One region of the Paenibacillus sp. FW507-14B1B genome, then DNA from elsewhere that is predicted to be linked to it. Evidence: riboswitches for the same ligand, from Rfam matches in the RefSeq annotation. Region 1 holds a riboswitch; the other holds the start of a gene.
What was found. A riboswitch is a leader RNA that binds a small molecule or an ion and turns the genes downstream of it on or off. The one in region 1 is predicted to bind S-adenosylmethionine.
Positions count from the first base shown of each region.

Region 2: another riboswitch for S-adenosylmethionine. It lies ahead of AC3WJJ_RS15500 (methionine ABC transporter ATP-binding protein); the one in region 1 lies ahead of metA (homoserine O-acetyltransferase MetA).

Region 1 is NZ_JBYSWS010000002.1:1,151,365-1,159,576, reverse strand. Features, by position in the region: gene AC3WJJ_RS13930 (FtsX-like permease family protein) at 1-1,554, shown strand, start outside; gene AC3WJJ_RS13925 (DUF3055 domain-containing protein) at 1,652-1,954, opposite strand; gene AC3WJJ_RS13920 (HRDC domain-containing protein) at 2,199-3,206, shown strand; gene corA (magnesium/cobalt transporter CorA) at 3,264-4,199, opposite strand; SAM riboswitch class I at 4,645-4,778, shown strand; gene metA (homoserine O-acetyltransferase MetA) at 4,903-5,820, shown strand; gene AC3WJJ_RS13905 (PLP-dependent transferase) at 5,863-7,047, shown strand; gene AC3WJJ_RS13900 (aminotransferase class I/II-fold pyridoxal phosphate-dependent enzyme) at 7,044-8,212, shown strand, end outside.
Region 2 is NZ_JBYSWS010000002.1:1,473,779-1,481,990, forward strand. Features, by position in the region: gene AC3WJJ_RS15490 (MetQ/NlpA family ABC transporter substrate-binding protein) at 1-106, opposite strand, end outside; gene AC3WJJ_RS15495 (methionine ABC transporter permease) at 160-828, opposite strand; gene AC3WJJ_RS15500 (methionine ABC transporter ATP-binding protein) at 828-1,844, opposite strand; SAM riboswitch class I at 1,947-2,094, opposite strand; gene AC3WJJ_RS15505 (Cthe_2314 family HEPN domain-containing protein) at 2,213-2,932, opposite strand; gene AC3WJJ_RS15510 (COX15/CtaA family protein) at 3,077-4,060, opposite strand; gene AC3WJJ_RS15515 (thioredoxin family protein) at 4,241-4,585, opposite strand; gene AC3WJJ_RS15520 (DUF2515 family protein) at 4,706-6,067, shown strand; gene AC3WJJ_RS15525 (putative polysaccharide biosynthesis protein) at 6,223-7,848, opposite strand; gene AC3WJJ_RS15530 (DUF456 domain-containing protein) at 7,900-8,212, opposite strand, start outside.

The DNA.
Region 1 (8,212 bases):
GTTCTATTCAAAATTACAGGGGTGGATGCGAATGCTTCCTTACATTTTTCATCCGAAGCATTGATTCAAACCGTTATTGTATTTGCGATTGTTTATCTGCTCATTATGATGATGAATTATATGTTCATCAAAAGACAAAGTATACTATCGCTGTTTAGAACCGTATCCAAAACTCAAGCGAGAGTAAAAAAATTATCCATTATGGAAATTTTAATTGGCTTATTTGGAATCGGGCTTATTCTCTACGGTTACTATGTGTCGACAAAGCTGTTTAGTGGTGACATCACAGAGATGAACAAGTTATTTTTAAATATGATATTGATTCTTGGATCAGTTATTATAGGGACCTATTTGTTCTATAAAGGGTCTGTCAGCTTTATTTTTAATGCGATTCGTAAGAGTAAAGGCGGTTATTTGTCGCTTAATGAGGTTCTTTCGCTCTCGTCCATTATGTTCCGGATGAAATCGAATGCGATATTATTGACGGTGATCACGACGGTCTCCGCGCTTGCCATCGGCTTACTATCCCTTAGTTACATTTCCTATTACTCTGCCGAAAAATCAGCACAACAAAGCATTCCTAATGATTTTACGATTGTTCAAACGGAAGAGGGACAAACTCCGTTTACAGATGCTTTATCAGCGGCGGGTATTGATTATGATGTGGTACAGCGAAACGTGTTACACGCAGAGTTCGATCTATCACAAATTATGAATTCTAGTTTGCTAAGTTCATCGGGTGATGATGGTAAAATGCCTCTTTCTGTCGTGAGTGACAAGGAAGTCGAGGGGACTGACGTATCGCCTAACGAAACACTGTTCGCAGGATCTAATGATGCAATTCTAAAATTTATGTCGATTCAAGAAACAGGGGATATAACGCTTCATAACAGCAAACAGAAGATCCCTCTGAAATTGATAGGTATGAATAAAGAAGCTGTTGTATCTAACTATTTTAGTAATGGTAGCATGCCTACAGCGATTGTAGATGATACGGTGTATAACGAGCTTGCGCAGAACTTAAATCCGGAGATTCAGGATAAGTATTCTGTATACTTCGGGGTTGATATTAAGGATTCGTCCCAGGTTGAAGAAGCGAATAAGATTTTTGTGGAGTTAGGTCTTGAAGCGTATCGTGGAAACGGCTCCCAATCGGAGATGATTCAATATCAAAAAACGAATATGGGCTTAATGATGTTTATCGTAGGCTTCCTAGGACTTACATTCCTCATCACCTCGGGGTGTATTCTGTACTTCAAGCAGATGGATGAAGGGGAAGAGGAAAAAGCGAATTACACGATCTTGAGAAAGCTTGGATTTACACAAGGCAATCTCCTTCGGGGTATTCAGATGAAACAGATTTTTAATTTCGGCATTCCGCTTATTGTCGGTTTGTTTCACAGTTATTTTGCAGTGAAATCCGGATGGTTCTTCTTCGGTACAGAACTATGGACCCCTATGATCATGGTCATGCTTCTGTATACCGTACTGTATTCCATCTTCGGCTTATTATCAGTCCTCTTCTATAAAGGAATTATTAAAGAGGCTTTGTAGTTAAAGTAGTCTTATAAAAAAAGGAGTTGTCCCAAGAGAGAAATATTCTAACTTAGGGACAGCTCCTTGTTTTTGATACATTTTTTTGAGCAACTTATTAATCGGTAAAGTGGGCTTCTCCTAGAACGAGCGTCAGAAATTCACGTAAATCATCTGCTTCATCTGGTTTAAGATTGAAGGTTCGTTCTAAGTAATCTTCCTGCTCCAGATCATCAGCAGCAAGAATAGCAGTTCTTCCAAACTGAATATCGGTTACGAGCTTTTTGCCATAAAATAAGTTTGTTGTCGTCACAGCTAGATCAAATCGCTTGAGTGACGGGCCGATGAACGTGACGAAGCGGGTCGATGTAGACTCTGTACTATCAGATAAAAAATCAAGTTGCCGTGATTCTCCGGTCATATAGACGGGTTCACTCCTTTATTAGACGTCTGCTGTCCATTATACAAGAAAAGGTTGAGACAACCTATATAACCAATTGATTTACAACAACATAGTTGACTGAGTTACAAAATATGGTATTATGTTGATTAACAGTATAACGTTTTGTAATTAATACAAGAAGGAAGCACCTTTCTACGCTACGGCGGGAGAGGTGCTTTTTTGCGTTGTACCGTTACTTAATTAATGATTGGGGGACTAAGGAATGCAGATCGTTTTTATGAATCAATTGTCTAGAGTAAGTGAAACAAGTGAGGAACATGCAGCACAAGTGTGGATCGGGGAAGAGGAAGGTATATGGAGACTGGGGTGGCGAGATATTGAGGCTGACGGATATAAAGAGGATGAAGATTGGTACGAAGGCAGCTCGTGGCAAGAGCTATTGTGTGTCTATCGTCATCGTCTGTCGATGAAATTAAGTGAGGGATATCGCCCGGTGATTGAGGGAGTGTTCCACGAACCGGAAGATGCCAGAGGGAGGAACCATGCAGCACAAAAACTACAGTGTTACAGTGAGTTGTATGGCTCGGAGGAGCTTTACACAGAGCTATGTGCTTGGCGTAGAAGAAAAGCTGCTGCAGGCCGTAAGGCTCCTTATTTTATAGCAAGTAATCGGGTACTTCGACTTATTAGTGCTTTTGTACCTCAGACCGAGGAAGAACTCCTTCAGTTGCCGGGAATTGGCACAAATAAGGCAGCAGAGCATGGTGCCGAATGGATTGAGATGACATCTCGAGTAGAGCGAACAACCTCCTTCCCACTGGATTGGGTATTTAATGCATTAAGAGAGGATGTATTCTTATCTTGGATGTATAAACAGAAAGAGCATAAGTACAAGCAGGAGCTGGAAGATTTCCGGATGGGAAGGGTGATGCTGATGGGCATCGCTGAAGGCTTAACACTGGATCAACTCGCTGAGACAAGTGGTATGACCCGTAGAGATCTGGTTGAACAGATGGAGGGCCTAGAGAAAGATGGATATGATACGGAACCGCTGATTCAGATGGAGCTAGAGAATATGCCTGAAGGAGATCAGTTGGCGATTTGGAAGGCATTTGAGGAGCTTGGAGATACCTTTCTTAAGCCGGTGATGCACCGAGTTTATGGACAGGAGCCTGTAGTCGAGGGCGGAATGGAACCATTGTATGAACGGCTCCGACTGATCCGAATTCGATTCCGCCGACAAGCTTTTGATAAGCAGAACGCAGTATGAATCAACAAAAAACGGGTTTCTCTTCACGAATTGAAGGGAACCCGTTATTGTTAAATTTCATAGCCAATCTTTCTTGCGGAACAGATAAAACATGCCAGAACCGAGGAAAATCATAAGGCCGATGACAGCAAAATAGGAATACTTCCATTTTAACTCAGGCATAAATTCAAAGTTCATTCCGTATATACCTGTGATGACAGTTAGAGGCATGAAAATGGTTGTCATGGCCGTAAAAACTCTCATGATCTCATTCGCACGATTCGCTATACTGGACTGATATGCTTCTCGAAGGTTACTCATCAGGTCGCGGTAAGTTTCGAAGGTCTCGGATATTTTCACAGCATTCTCATATATATCGCTAAAGTACTTTTGCAGCTGATCATCGATCAGGCGTAAGTCTTTCTTATTCAGTGTATTGATCACTTCTTTTTGCGGACCAAGCACTTTTTTAAGCCACAGAATTTCACTTCGTAGACCAATAATTTCGTTCAAATGTGATTTCTTGGTATGCATTAGAATATCTTCTTCAAGCTGATCTATACGTGCTTCAATCCGGTCACCAACTGTGAAATAGTTATCTGTAACCAAGTCGATGAGAATATATAAGAATCGGTCAGGTGTGTTAGCCTCATCTTCCCAGAGTAGAGGCTTCACAGCGCGAAGTTCATGAATCTTCTGTTTCGTCACCGTAATGATAAAATGCCTGCCAAGGAAGATATTAAGAGCTCTTAGGAAGATTTCCTCATCATCAAATCGAATGCTGTTAACTACGATAAAGTAGTGGTTCTCATATATTTCAATCTTAGGACGCTGCTCTTCCTCACTCTGTGTGTCTTCTACAGCCAGATCATGCAGAGAGAAGAGAGGCTGGAGCTCCAGCAAGTCCTCTACATCAGCGTCGATCCAGTAAAATCCGTCTGGTGGAGCTATTAATGTCGTTTCAATATCGTCTACAGGGGTAAAAACACCCGAATTTACCAACCGGATTTTCATCTGATATCACTCCTTAATTCACTGCTTTCGCATTATCGAATAAAGGCATAGGGTATCAGCTTACCGGCATAGTCGTATGCGAACAAGTCACATGACTCGGCAAAAGGGTTTTAATAGAGCACACGAAAAATAACGTTGCCCGCCACCGGTAAGCTGATCTTAATCCTATGCGGTTTTGCGTCACTTACATCCAGCTTCTGGCTCGGGTCACCGTCCATCTTTCATGTCACCTCTTTCATATGGTTAATTAGCACCTGTCTAGTATAACGCTGAGGTTATTACCTTTTCAAGGTGGAATTAAGGCTTCATATGTCCTTGTACAGGATATGGAAGAAAGCGGTGAAATGTTCTTGTTTTTTAACACAAAGCTTCTTGACGAAAAAATGTTCTTGATTTAAAGTATTAATCAGCAATATTAGGAAATTTACAACTTTATACCAGCGAAATCTTATCAAGAGCAGGTGGAGGGACTAGCCCTATGAAACCCGGCAACCGGCGGCAACATCGCACGGTGCTAATTCTTGCAGGATGTATTGTGGCCTTACGTAGTAAGGATCGCTGCAGTCTGACAGATGAGAGAGGCGCATAGTTTCTGTACATATGACCTTTCTCAACAGAGATAGGTCTTTTTTGTATACCTTGGCCCTCTCTGACCATGTATTATGCAGTCTTGACTATTTATTAACCCGAAGGAGGAATAATGATGCCGATCAAAATTCCAGACACCCTGCCTGCCAAGGAAATACTTGCTGGGGAGAACATTTTCGTAATGGACGAAAGCCATGCATTTCAACAGGATATCCGCCCACTGCGGATTGCCATTCTGAATTTGATGCCAACTAAGGAGACGACAGAGACGCAGCTGCTAAGGCTGATCGGTAATTCCCCTCTCCAGGTCGATGTTGTGCTGCTTCATCCGGGTTCCTATACTTCAAAAAACACCCCGGCAGAGCATCTGGAATCATTCTACAAAACATTTGAAGAAGTCAAGCATCGCCGGTTTGATGGCATGATTATTACGGGCGCACCAGTGGAACAGCTGGAATTCGAAGATGTGAACTACTGGGATGAACTTACCGAAATTTTCGAATGGAGCAAGCAGAATGTAACTTCAACGCTTCACATATGTTGGGCAGCTCAAGCTGGTCTTTACTATCATTATGATGTGGCGAAGTACAGCCTTCCCGAGAAGTGCTTCGGTGTATTCTCTCATACGGTGAACGAGCCAACGGTTAAGCTGCTCCGCGGCTTTGACGAAGTGTTCTACGCTCCTCACTCCAGGCATACCGATGTGCAGCGAGAAGATATCAAGCGAGCAAAAGAACTTATGATTTTATCAGAATCCGAGGAGGCTGGCGTGTATCTGGTAGCCTCGAAGGATGGCAAACAGATTTTTGTGACAGGACACTCAGAATATGACTCTGATTCACTTCGGTGGGAGTATGAGCGGGATGCAGCTAAAGGGATGGATATTGCACTTCCGCGTAACTACTATCCGAAAGACGATCCGGCAAGGAAACCTCCTTCTGTATGGAGGGCTCATGCGAATTTATTATTCTCAAATTGGCTCAATTACTATGTATATCAAGAAACACCTTATGATATCGGACCACAAATATAGATAAAAAGAGAATGTACAGCTGAAGGAGGAGCAGAGAACAAGATGGAGAACAAGCATCTGAAAATTGAAAGTAGATTAGCTCAGATTGGATCAATAGAGGAGCCGGTTACGGGAGCTATTAATTTTCCAATCTATCAAGCGACTGCATTTCGTCATCCGAAATTAGGTCAAAGTACAGGCTTTGATTATATAAGAACGAAGAGTCCGACAAGAACAGTACTTGAGGAAGCGGCGGCAGCACTTGAATCGGGTGATGCGGGATTTGCCTGTAGCTCAGGTATGGCAGCCTTACAGACTGTGTTTGCCCTGTTTGGTCAAGGAGATCACCTCATCGTGTCACTGGATCTTTACGGGGGCACTTATCGCTTGATTGAGAAAATCTTATCTAGGTTTGGAGTTACGGCAACGTATGTAGATACCAATGATATGGATGCGTTAGAGCAATCAAGAACACCGAATACGAAGGCGATCATTATTGAGACGCCAACGAACCCGCTCATGATGATTACGGACATCGAAGCGGTCTGTAGTTGGGCTCGTCATCACGGAATAATTAGTATTGTAGATAATACCCTGCTTACACCTTTCTTCCAGAGACCGATTGAGCTTGGAGCAGATATCGTTGTACATAGTGCAACGAAATATCTCGGTGGACACAATGATGTTCTTGCTGGCCTGATTGTGACGAAAGGGAAAGAGTTATCCGAGGAGATTGCTTTCCTCCATAACTCGATTGGTTCGGTACTTGGTCCAACAGATTCCTACCAATTGATGCGTGGAATGAAGACGCTCGCTCTAAGAATGGAACGTCATGAAAGTAATGCAACAGCCATTGCATTGTTTCTTAAGGAGCATTCTGCGGTATCTGAAGTATTTTATCCGGCTCTTTCCGATCACCCAGGATATGAAATTCAGCAGAAGCAGTCAAGCGGAAATACAGGGATTTTCTCATTTAAAGTGAAGGATGCAAGGTATGTAGAGCCTCTTCTGCGTCATATCAAGCTGATCGCTTTCGCTGAAAGCCTCGGTGGAGTAGAGTCACTGATGACTTATCCTGCAGTACAAACGCATGCGGATATCCCATTAGAAATTCGTGATGCGGTTGGTGTGGATGACAGATTGCTTCGTTTCTCTGTCGGGATTGAGCATGTGGATGACCTGATCGCAGATCTGGATTTTGCACTGAATGCAGCAGTAGCGGAAGTTGAAGGAGGCACTGACAGATGAGTCAAGACAACCAGAATGGACAATCGAACGAATTAGGACACACTAATCGTAAGAAAGCGAACTTGGATGAGATTCGGTTTGAAACGAAGCTCCTTCACTTCGGTGGTGAGATTGATGCTGCAACGGGTGCATCTAGTGTACCGCTGTATCAAGCCTCGACTTTTCATCATGAGGACATATTTGATCCCCCGCGGCATGATTACAGCCGATCTGGGAATCCGACACGTCAGGTTCTAGAAGATTACATCGCACTGCTAGAAGGTGGTGTCCAAGGCTTTGCTTATGCATCCGGTATGGCAGCCATCTCCAGCACATTTATGATGCTCTCCGCAGGAGATCATATCATTGTAACAGAGGACGTATACGGAGGAACATATCGCCTTCTTACAAGCATCCTGAACCGTATGGGGATGGAATGCACCTTCGTTGATATGACAGATCTTGCCCAAGTTAAGGGTGCAATTAAATCAAACACGAAGGCTGTATATATGGAAACACCATCGAATCCAACGCTGAAGATTACGGATATTGGTGCTGTTACGGACTGGGCTAAAGAGCACGGTCTATTAACAATCCTTGATAATACTTTTATGACACCTTACTATCAGAGACCGATTGAGCAGGGAGTAGATATTGTTCTACATAGTGCAACCAAGTTCCTTGGCGGTCATAGTGATGTTCTGGCGGGTTTAGCAGTTGCTCGAACTGCAGAGCTGGCAGCGCAGTTGAAGCAGCTTCAGAATGGTCTTGGAACGGTTCTAGGGGTGCAAGATTCTTGGCTGCTTATGCGAGGCATGAAGACACTCGGAGCTCGCATGACACATAGTGAGAAGAGTGCGGAGAAACTGGCAGCTTGGCTTACCGGTCGTAGTGATATTAATGCGGTATTTTATCCGGGTCTGCTGAACCATCCAGGACGTGAAATTCACGAGAAGCAAAGCAGTGGTTATGGAGCAGTTGTCTCATTTGATGTAGGATCAGGGGAGCGGGCTAAGCAAGTGTTGAATGCTGTGAAGTTGCCTCTTGTAGCTGTAAGTTTGGGAGCAGTGGAGAGTATTCTGTCCTATCCTGCAATGATGTCCCATGCTGCTATGGGTGAGAAAGTGCGCCTCGAACGCGGCATTACAGATGGTCTGCTTCGTTTCTCTGTGGGTTTAGAAGATAT
Region 2 (8,212 bases), 320 kb from region 1:
GTAAAGTCACACTTCCATCGCTTGATTCTGTTGCAGGCTTTTCTCCACAAGCTCCTAACACGGCTACCAATGACAAACTCAGAACTGCTAATGCCCATTTTTTCATCATATGACGCTCCCTTCGAGTCTTGAATTGATTTATATCAAACGTATTTTTCGTTACTTCCTTGTAAAATGTCGTACCATTCGATCTCCTGCCATCTGTAACAGTTGAACCAGCACAATCATCAAGACGACAGCCACAATCATCACTTCAGTTTCATAGCGGTAATACCCATACTTAATGGCTAAATCACCAAGTCCGCCTCCACCTACCATACCTGACATTGCGGTATAGGAAACAAGGGTAACAATTGTGATTGTCATAGCAGCGAGTAGACCTGGTCTTGCTTCAGGAAGAAGTACTCGCCATATCACCTGGCCTGTAGATGATCCCATCGAATGAGCTGCCTCAATCACACCCTTGTCCACCTCATTGAGTGATGTTTCAACTAATCTTGCAAAGAACGGAGCTGCACCAACCACGAGGGGAGGAATCGTCCCAAGCACGCCATAAGACACACCCACAATCGAATTCGTAATCGGAATCATAGCTACAATCAGAATGATAAACGGTACGGAACGAAGGATATTTACCACAAATGACAGAACCCCATATCCAACACGAACCCATCTTGATGAGGATCGGGCTGCCATGTATAACAACACACCAATTGGGAGTCCAATTAGGAATGTAAACAAGGCGGATGATGCCAGCATTTTAAGTGTGTCCAGTATCGCGGTAACAATCTCATCCCAGTTCACTTCAGAAAAATTAAGACCAAACATCAATCCATCACCTCCACATCAAGTCCCTGTTCGAGCAATTTCTGAATGGTTAGGTCAATCGCTTGCATATCGCCTTCAAATCGAACAATCAACTGACCGTACGGTGTGTGTTTAATCGTTGAAATGGTACCTTGTAAGATTGCGAACGCAACTCCGGTTTCACGAACGGTTTGAGAAAGCGTTGATTCATACGTTTTGGAACCGAGAAATGTAATCTTAGCCGCACGGGATGATTCAGCATGAGGAGCATGAATAGCCAATCTTAACGCATCCCCACTATCTGTTTCCTTACGAACAAATTCCTGTGTTACTTCATGTTGAGGTTTTAAGAATACTTTAGTAACGGGACCTTCCTCCACTATTCCACCTTGATGAATAACCGCAACACGGTCACAGATTGTCTGGATGACATGCATTTCGTGAGTAATGAGCACAATCGTTAGATTGAAGCGCTGATTGATGTCGAGAAGCAATCTAAGAATGGAATCGGTTGTCTGTGGATCTAGTGCAGAGGTCGCTTCATCACAGAGCAACACTTCTGGATCGCTCGCAAGCGCCCTTGCAATACCAACCCGTTGTTTCTGTCCACCAGACAACTGCGAAGGGTATTTGTTACGATGTGCCTCCAGTCCAACAAGTTCTAGAAGCTCGTTTACTTTGCGTTCAACCTCAGCCTTCGGTGTCTTAATTAAGCGAAGTGGAAATGCGATATTCTCAAATACCGTTGCAGAAGATAGCAAGTTAAAATGTTGAAAAATCATGCTGATCTTTCGGCGTTCCGCTTGAAGTTGCTTATTGTTAAGCGACGTTAAATTAACTCCATTAACCCAGACCTCACCGGAGGTTGGGCGTTCGAGCAAGTTGATACAACGGATCAATGTACTTTTACCTGCTCCGGAGTGTCCGATAACGCCGAATATTTCACCTTTTTCAATCGACAGATTCAATTCTGACAATGCAGTTGTTAACGTTCCGGCTTTTCCATACTGCTTCGTCAAAGATTTAAGTTCGATCAATCCCAGTTCCTCCTCATACAATTTATCGAATAATACAAAAATAAAAGAGCCCTCTCTTTGCAGAATCAAAAAGGGCCCTCTTTACGTAAAGACGAATGCCTTTTCTCATCTGTCAAAACTGCATGATTATCCGCAGTTTTGAAGGAATTAGCACCATGTCATTCCAAGCGCTTCAGTCACGATTGACTGTACACTAGGAATCGGTTGCCGGGCTTCATCGGGCCTGTCCCTCCGCCTCTCTCGATAAGAAAACATCGATATGAAATTATAATTAATTAGCTTTCAATAACATTTCAATTTCAAGAATGCAATTGTTAGTATAGATTCTTTTTGCATGTTTGTCAAAAGGAATTTATAGGCTTAAAGCCTCAAGAACTTACACCTTTATCCGCCCATAGATCATTAGTATAGCGATAAGAAGCTGACAATGTCTTGCATACCATATCAAGTCCTTGCTTCAAATCATCCAAATGCTGATCCAGATCCTCTAGCTCTATTTTGTCATGGAGCCCTTGGTGCCGCTGCCACAGATCATCTTGCATCTCGGAATTCATATAATGAATCTCTGCATTTCTTCGTTTACGCAGTGCATCGATAGCCGGATCATAATGGTCATTAATCGCTTCCAGTTTACTCGCTAAATCTTCATGTGTTTTGGTATATCTAAATTGACGAACTACTGTAAAGTAGGAAAAATGAGCTTTATACTTTGCAGTATTCAGATTATATATCTCATTCAGTACGGTTCCAAGCTTATCAAGTATGGAGAATACCCGAATGAACCCATCCTTATAAAAATATACATATCGTGCATAGTCGCCTTGTTCCAGTGGAGACATGTCATCAACATATCCCGCTATTACGGATTTACGGAAGTGACTTGCAGCAAACCAACTCTGCTCCAATTCATCCAATGATCCAATGAGACCACGAGTCCAGATCTCCAGCTTGCGGAAGTCATGTGTCGGGTCTTGGCTCTTCTCAATTTCCTTTTGCAGCAACTGCGTTGTCTTTACCATGGTCTCCACTGCATCTTTAAGTAATCCTTCATTTATGCGGGGTGGTTCCCCAAGTAATATTCGAAGCATGGCGTTCCCCCCTAAAAGTTAAGTTCTGGCTTATCGGGACCGATCTCATTCCTATCTTTAAAATGTCCTTAACTAGCCTATATTCATTCCTATATACAACAAAAACCCCGAACAATTGTCCTGGGATTTTGTTGATGAATGCATCTATATACTTCTTTTGTGCGCGTTTGACGAAGTGGACTGATCAAGAAGGGTTCCTTCCGCTAAGGGTCTGCTTAGCTGCCATGCTCTTACGCTTAAATAACATAAAACACCGAACAATCCGGATATGAGTAATGTATGGCCCAAAGCTGCAAAAATATACAATTCTTCATTGTGTAGTGTTGCCATCAAGAGCGGACCACTTAGTACTTGCATTAAACAAAGAATGACTGCTGATACACCCAGCATTTGAATTTCACGATTATTCCGGTTTCGCCAAAAGGCAAAGTGCCCCATCACCGCTACCACCAGTAACAGAATTGCTGCCGCAACCCTATGCATAAAGGCAATACCTACTCCGCCTGAAAGTTCGGGGATAATCTCACCATTACATAACGGCCAGCCTGAGCAGCCTTCTCGCGAATCTGTATGACTCACAAATGCCCCTATGTATACGACGATATAAGAATATATCGTTGTTCCCCATACCAGATTGCGAAACGATTTACTTACCCTAGGAAGCTGTTCAAGCTGCCTTTGATCTTTAGCTTGTTCAATTCTACGCATCGCTAATGCCAACATAACTGAACTCGCAAACGCAATGAGAGAGAATCCGAAATGAAGTGCCATGACAGCTGCCGATTGCGGCACCATAACAGCCATAGCTCCCATAATAGCCTGTAGAATGACAAATATCGCGGTCAAAACCGCGTAAGTAACAATGTCACGTCGCTCTCTTTTGAACATAAAAAAAGCAATTAATGAGGCAAGAGCTGATAAACCTGCCAACCCACTCACTGCCCGGTGAGAGTATTCTATCATCGATGATAAAGTGTAAGCCGGAACAAATTTCCCATTACATAGCGGCCACTCCTGTCCACAACCCATGCCTGAATCTGTCTTCGTCACGACCATCCCACCAAATGTTGCGAAGAACATGACAAGACACGTAAAGTAGCTAAGCCATTTTAATTGTTTATTATTCATGATTTTCACCTGCTGCCATATTCAGAATATATGAAACCTTGACATGCATTTTTTCCAAATTTTTATACACTCCAATATGTATTATACCTGATAAGTACCTTCGGATCATAGATGAATATGACAAAATGTTCAAAAACAAAACACCGCCGACTCATAATACAGTTCAGCGGTGTGATGTATTTACTTGTGTATCGAATCATATACCTCAAGGGCGCGATCTAGGAATGCTTCAATCTCTTCCCGTGACTTACGAAGCTTATTTACAAAACGAACCAATTCACGGCCATCCGTATAAGCTACAAAGCTTGGAATGCCCATAATGTTCTGCTCCTGGCTTACATCACCCACTTGCTCTACATCGACTTCTACCAGTGTTAACCGGTCAGAATATTTCGTTTCCACTTCAGGCATAAATGGATCGATAAATCTGCAATCCACGCACCAATCTGCTTTAAATACAGCTATCGTCAATCTTGGGGACTGAATCGATACCTGAAATTCAGCTTCTGATGTAATCTTTTCCAAGGGAATCTCCCCTTCCGTCTGAATTTGTTCACTTTAAGTGAAGCAAAATGTTGAGTGGAAGTCAAATTTTAAAGCCATACTGACAATAGGTTCACTGACATATGGGAAAGAAGGTGCCTCATGAGCCATTCCGAAGGTTTCAAGAACAAGCACAGCTCCATCTGGTCATTGCTACTTTCCGTGCCTCGAGCAGCCGCTGAAGCAATACATGGCTTCACAGCTTCGTGGACTGCATCCAGTGAGCTAAGACAGGCTCGGAAGGATTTGCAATGGAATGAAGGTGCTGCTAGAAGTATATCTTGCCTACTGGATAAAACAGCCGAAGGCTGCTTACGAGAACGTGCCGGTCAAACGATGAAGTTAGACCCTGAACGCAAAGAATCAGCAGATCATTCACCCTTAGATCACTTGACAGCATCTGATGTTCAGCTTGTTCAGCACATTCAGGAAGCTGTGGCAAAAGACAATCGAAGCAACATCACTCGGACACGTGCTTATCTCGAGCTTTATGACGATTTCCCTGAGATTCACTGGGCACTGCTGGCTCACATGGTTTCAAGAAATGGCGGCTGGAATATGTCTGATATTAAAAGTGGACTTATGACAGACTTAACGGACAGCATGTTTAAGAATTACTTGTATCGGTTTCTAGAACGCTGTAATGCTCTGATCTTTCAGGATGCCTATCCACAGCTACTGCTGTATAAATACAGTAAACAAATGGAACGCAGCTGTTTTCATCTGCTTCCTTATTTTCACGTATCTGCATTTATGGCTCCGTTTTGGGAGCGATTCTGGATTGATCGAAACAGCAGCTTACTGACCGTTGCCCTAATCATCAATGAGCAAAATTATATAGAGGGCCGAGTCGTACAGCATCCTTTTTTTCGTAAACATGTTTTAAACAATTCCTCATTTCGATTACATGAATTGGCACGCTTAAACCAGATTATATTTCCCCTAGGTGAAGCTCACTGTAAACCTAATGTTGATCGGGAATCCATCATGGCTCTCCGGCCTTTAGCTGGATTGACCCTGAATCATTTTGGCAATCCGTCATCTCGAATAAAGGTAGGCAAGTCACTTTATGCCATGCTGTTTGGTTATGAAAATATTTATGAAGGTGTTCTTCAATTTGCACGCAGTACGACTCACTTGGGTTCACGTTCCGAATATTGGCCAGCCTTATTCACACCCTATCCCGATAAGACTATGAACTCACTTGAGGAAAGCAAAGAGCTGCTGCAATCGGAATGGTTGTCCGCTCAACATCAATTATATAGTCCCTTGCTGGAAGATGTGTGGCATGATACCGAATATGAACCGATTCCTCGCTTCGATTGGTTTCAGGAACCAACCATGTTGCGGCATATTAGTAAGCCCATCCGACCTTTCCTTGTGGACATGACTCATGCTCACCGAGCAGCGCTTGAAAGAACCGCGTTTGTCCATGATATAAACGGTCACTTAAGTAAATCATAACCAAAGCGGAGAATGTACTTGCTTATATGGGTTGTCCGCTTAACTATATTCTTGTCTAACAGAAACAGAGCTGTCCCTTAAGATTGGAGGATCTTGCGGGACAGCTCTGTTCTACTATACCCCTCATTGGGGTACAAGTCATTAAGTTAGTACCTCTAGCCGCGTTCACGAAGCCGTGCTGGCTGAAGGCGCATTAATGGACGGAATAATTTTTGCAGTAGTCGAGGGTAACTTGATAGCTCGGATTGACGCAGTACACCTAGCATGATCAGCATAACCAGATAGATGACTACAACAACAGCCCCAACCAATAGACAAGTGATGAAGAATGCAATGCGTGCAGGCATAACATCAACCATCTGGTTACCTAGCTGGTTCACTCCAAAGCCAGCTCCAACTGCAACCAGAACCGTAATCAAAAAGCCTGTCCAGCGACTTCCCAAAATCGAGAATGGAACGATCGCTTTAATGGCACGCAAGTTGAGCACTGTTATGACAAGGAAACAGATAGCCGTTGCACCAATGATCCCATAAATCCCAAATAACGGGGCAAGAATGATACTTGCAACAATCTTAATGATAATACCAATCATAACGTGAATCATGGATACCTTCGCTTTCCCCATCCCAAGGAGGATCGAGCCAGATGTCATCATCGTGATTTGGAATATCGTTCCGAAAGTCAGCATCGCGATAATGCTACTACCGTTAAGGGAACTGAACAGCAGTCCGTTAACGGAATAAGAAGCAGCAACTAGAGCCAGAACGATAGGCATTCCTGTTAAAATAGAAATTTTAAGTGCAAGCGTAACCTGGCGCTGCAGATGGTCCTGATCTTTTCTAGCGTAAGCTGCAGAAATAATCGGGATCAAGGATTGACTGAGCGCTATGGCAAGGATTGGAGGAATACCTGCTATGCTTTGCGCACGTGTACCCAATACGGCAAGAGCAGCTGTTGCTTCCTCTGCTCCGATTTCACCAGTCAATAGCGGCTTGACGATAGATCCATCAATGAAATTGATTGCCGGGACAGCAAGTGATGATAATACAATCGGAATGGATAACGTGAATATCGCTTTATATATTCCACCAAGCGGGATGGATGTATCTGGACCAGGCAATTGAAGTTTATGATCTTGGCGACGAAGCTTCATCGCGAAGAAGATCATCACACCAAAGGCGGCAACACTTCCAAGTACTCCACCGAAGGAAGCCCCTGCGGCTACCCACGTATCATCATAGCCCATCCGAACGAGAATATAAGCTAGACCAATACCAGTAATCACTCTAGCGATCTGCTCAACTATCTGTGATATACCACCGGCCGTCATGAAATTTCTACCTTGAAAATAGCCACGCATCATTGCGATGGTTGGGAATAATAAAAGAGCGGGTGCAAGTGCCTGAATAGCTGCGGCTGATTCTGGTACCTCTGCTACATATGTTGCATAGTACGGTGCAATAAAATACAGCATCAGTGTCATCACAATTCCGGCACCAGCCGAGAAGAACAGCGCTGCCTGATAGATCCGTTTCGCTTCAGACGGTCTGTTTAGCGCATATCGTTCAGATACCATTTTACTCAGTGTGCTTGGTATGCCAGCCGTGGCCAAAGCCAATAACATTAAATACACATTGTTTGCAATTGTAAAGGATGCATCCCCTACGTTATCGAGTAAGTGTTCCAGCGGGATCCGCTGGGCAAGACCCAATACTCTGGCCACTAATGCAGCAGCGGCCAATATGATTGTACCTCTGAGGAAAGTCTCTTTCTTTGACAAGTAAGTACCCTTCTTTCTTCCGATAGGCAACAACTATTGCAGTCATATGCCCTAAAAAATCCAAATCAAGAAAATGATAATCATAGCAAGCTGCAATACAATTTTAACGACAATACTGCTAAAGAGTCCAAGCACGGACCCTAATCCTACTTTCACAGACTTGCCAGGGTTAGAGCCAGCCAATAACTCGCCGATAAAGGCTCCAATGAATGGTCCAATAATTAAACCAAATGCCGGAATAACGAACGGACCAATGATTAAACCAATGGTACTTCCCCAGATGGATGCTTTTGAGCCACCAAGTTTCTTAACTCCCCATGCATTAACCGCATAATCGGCGATAAACAGAACAATCAAGATTAAT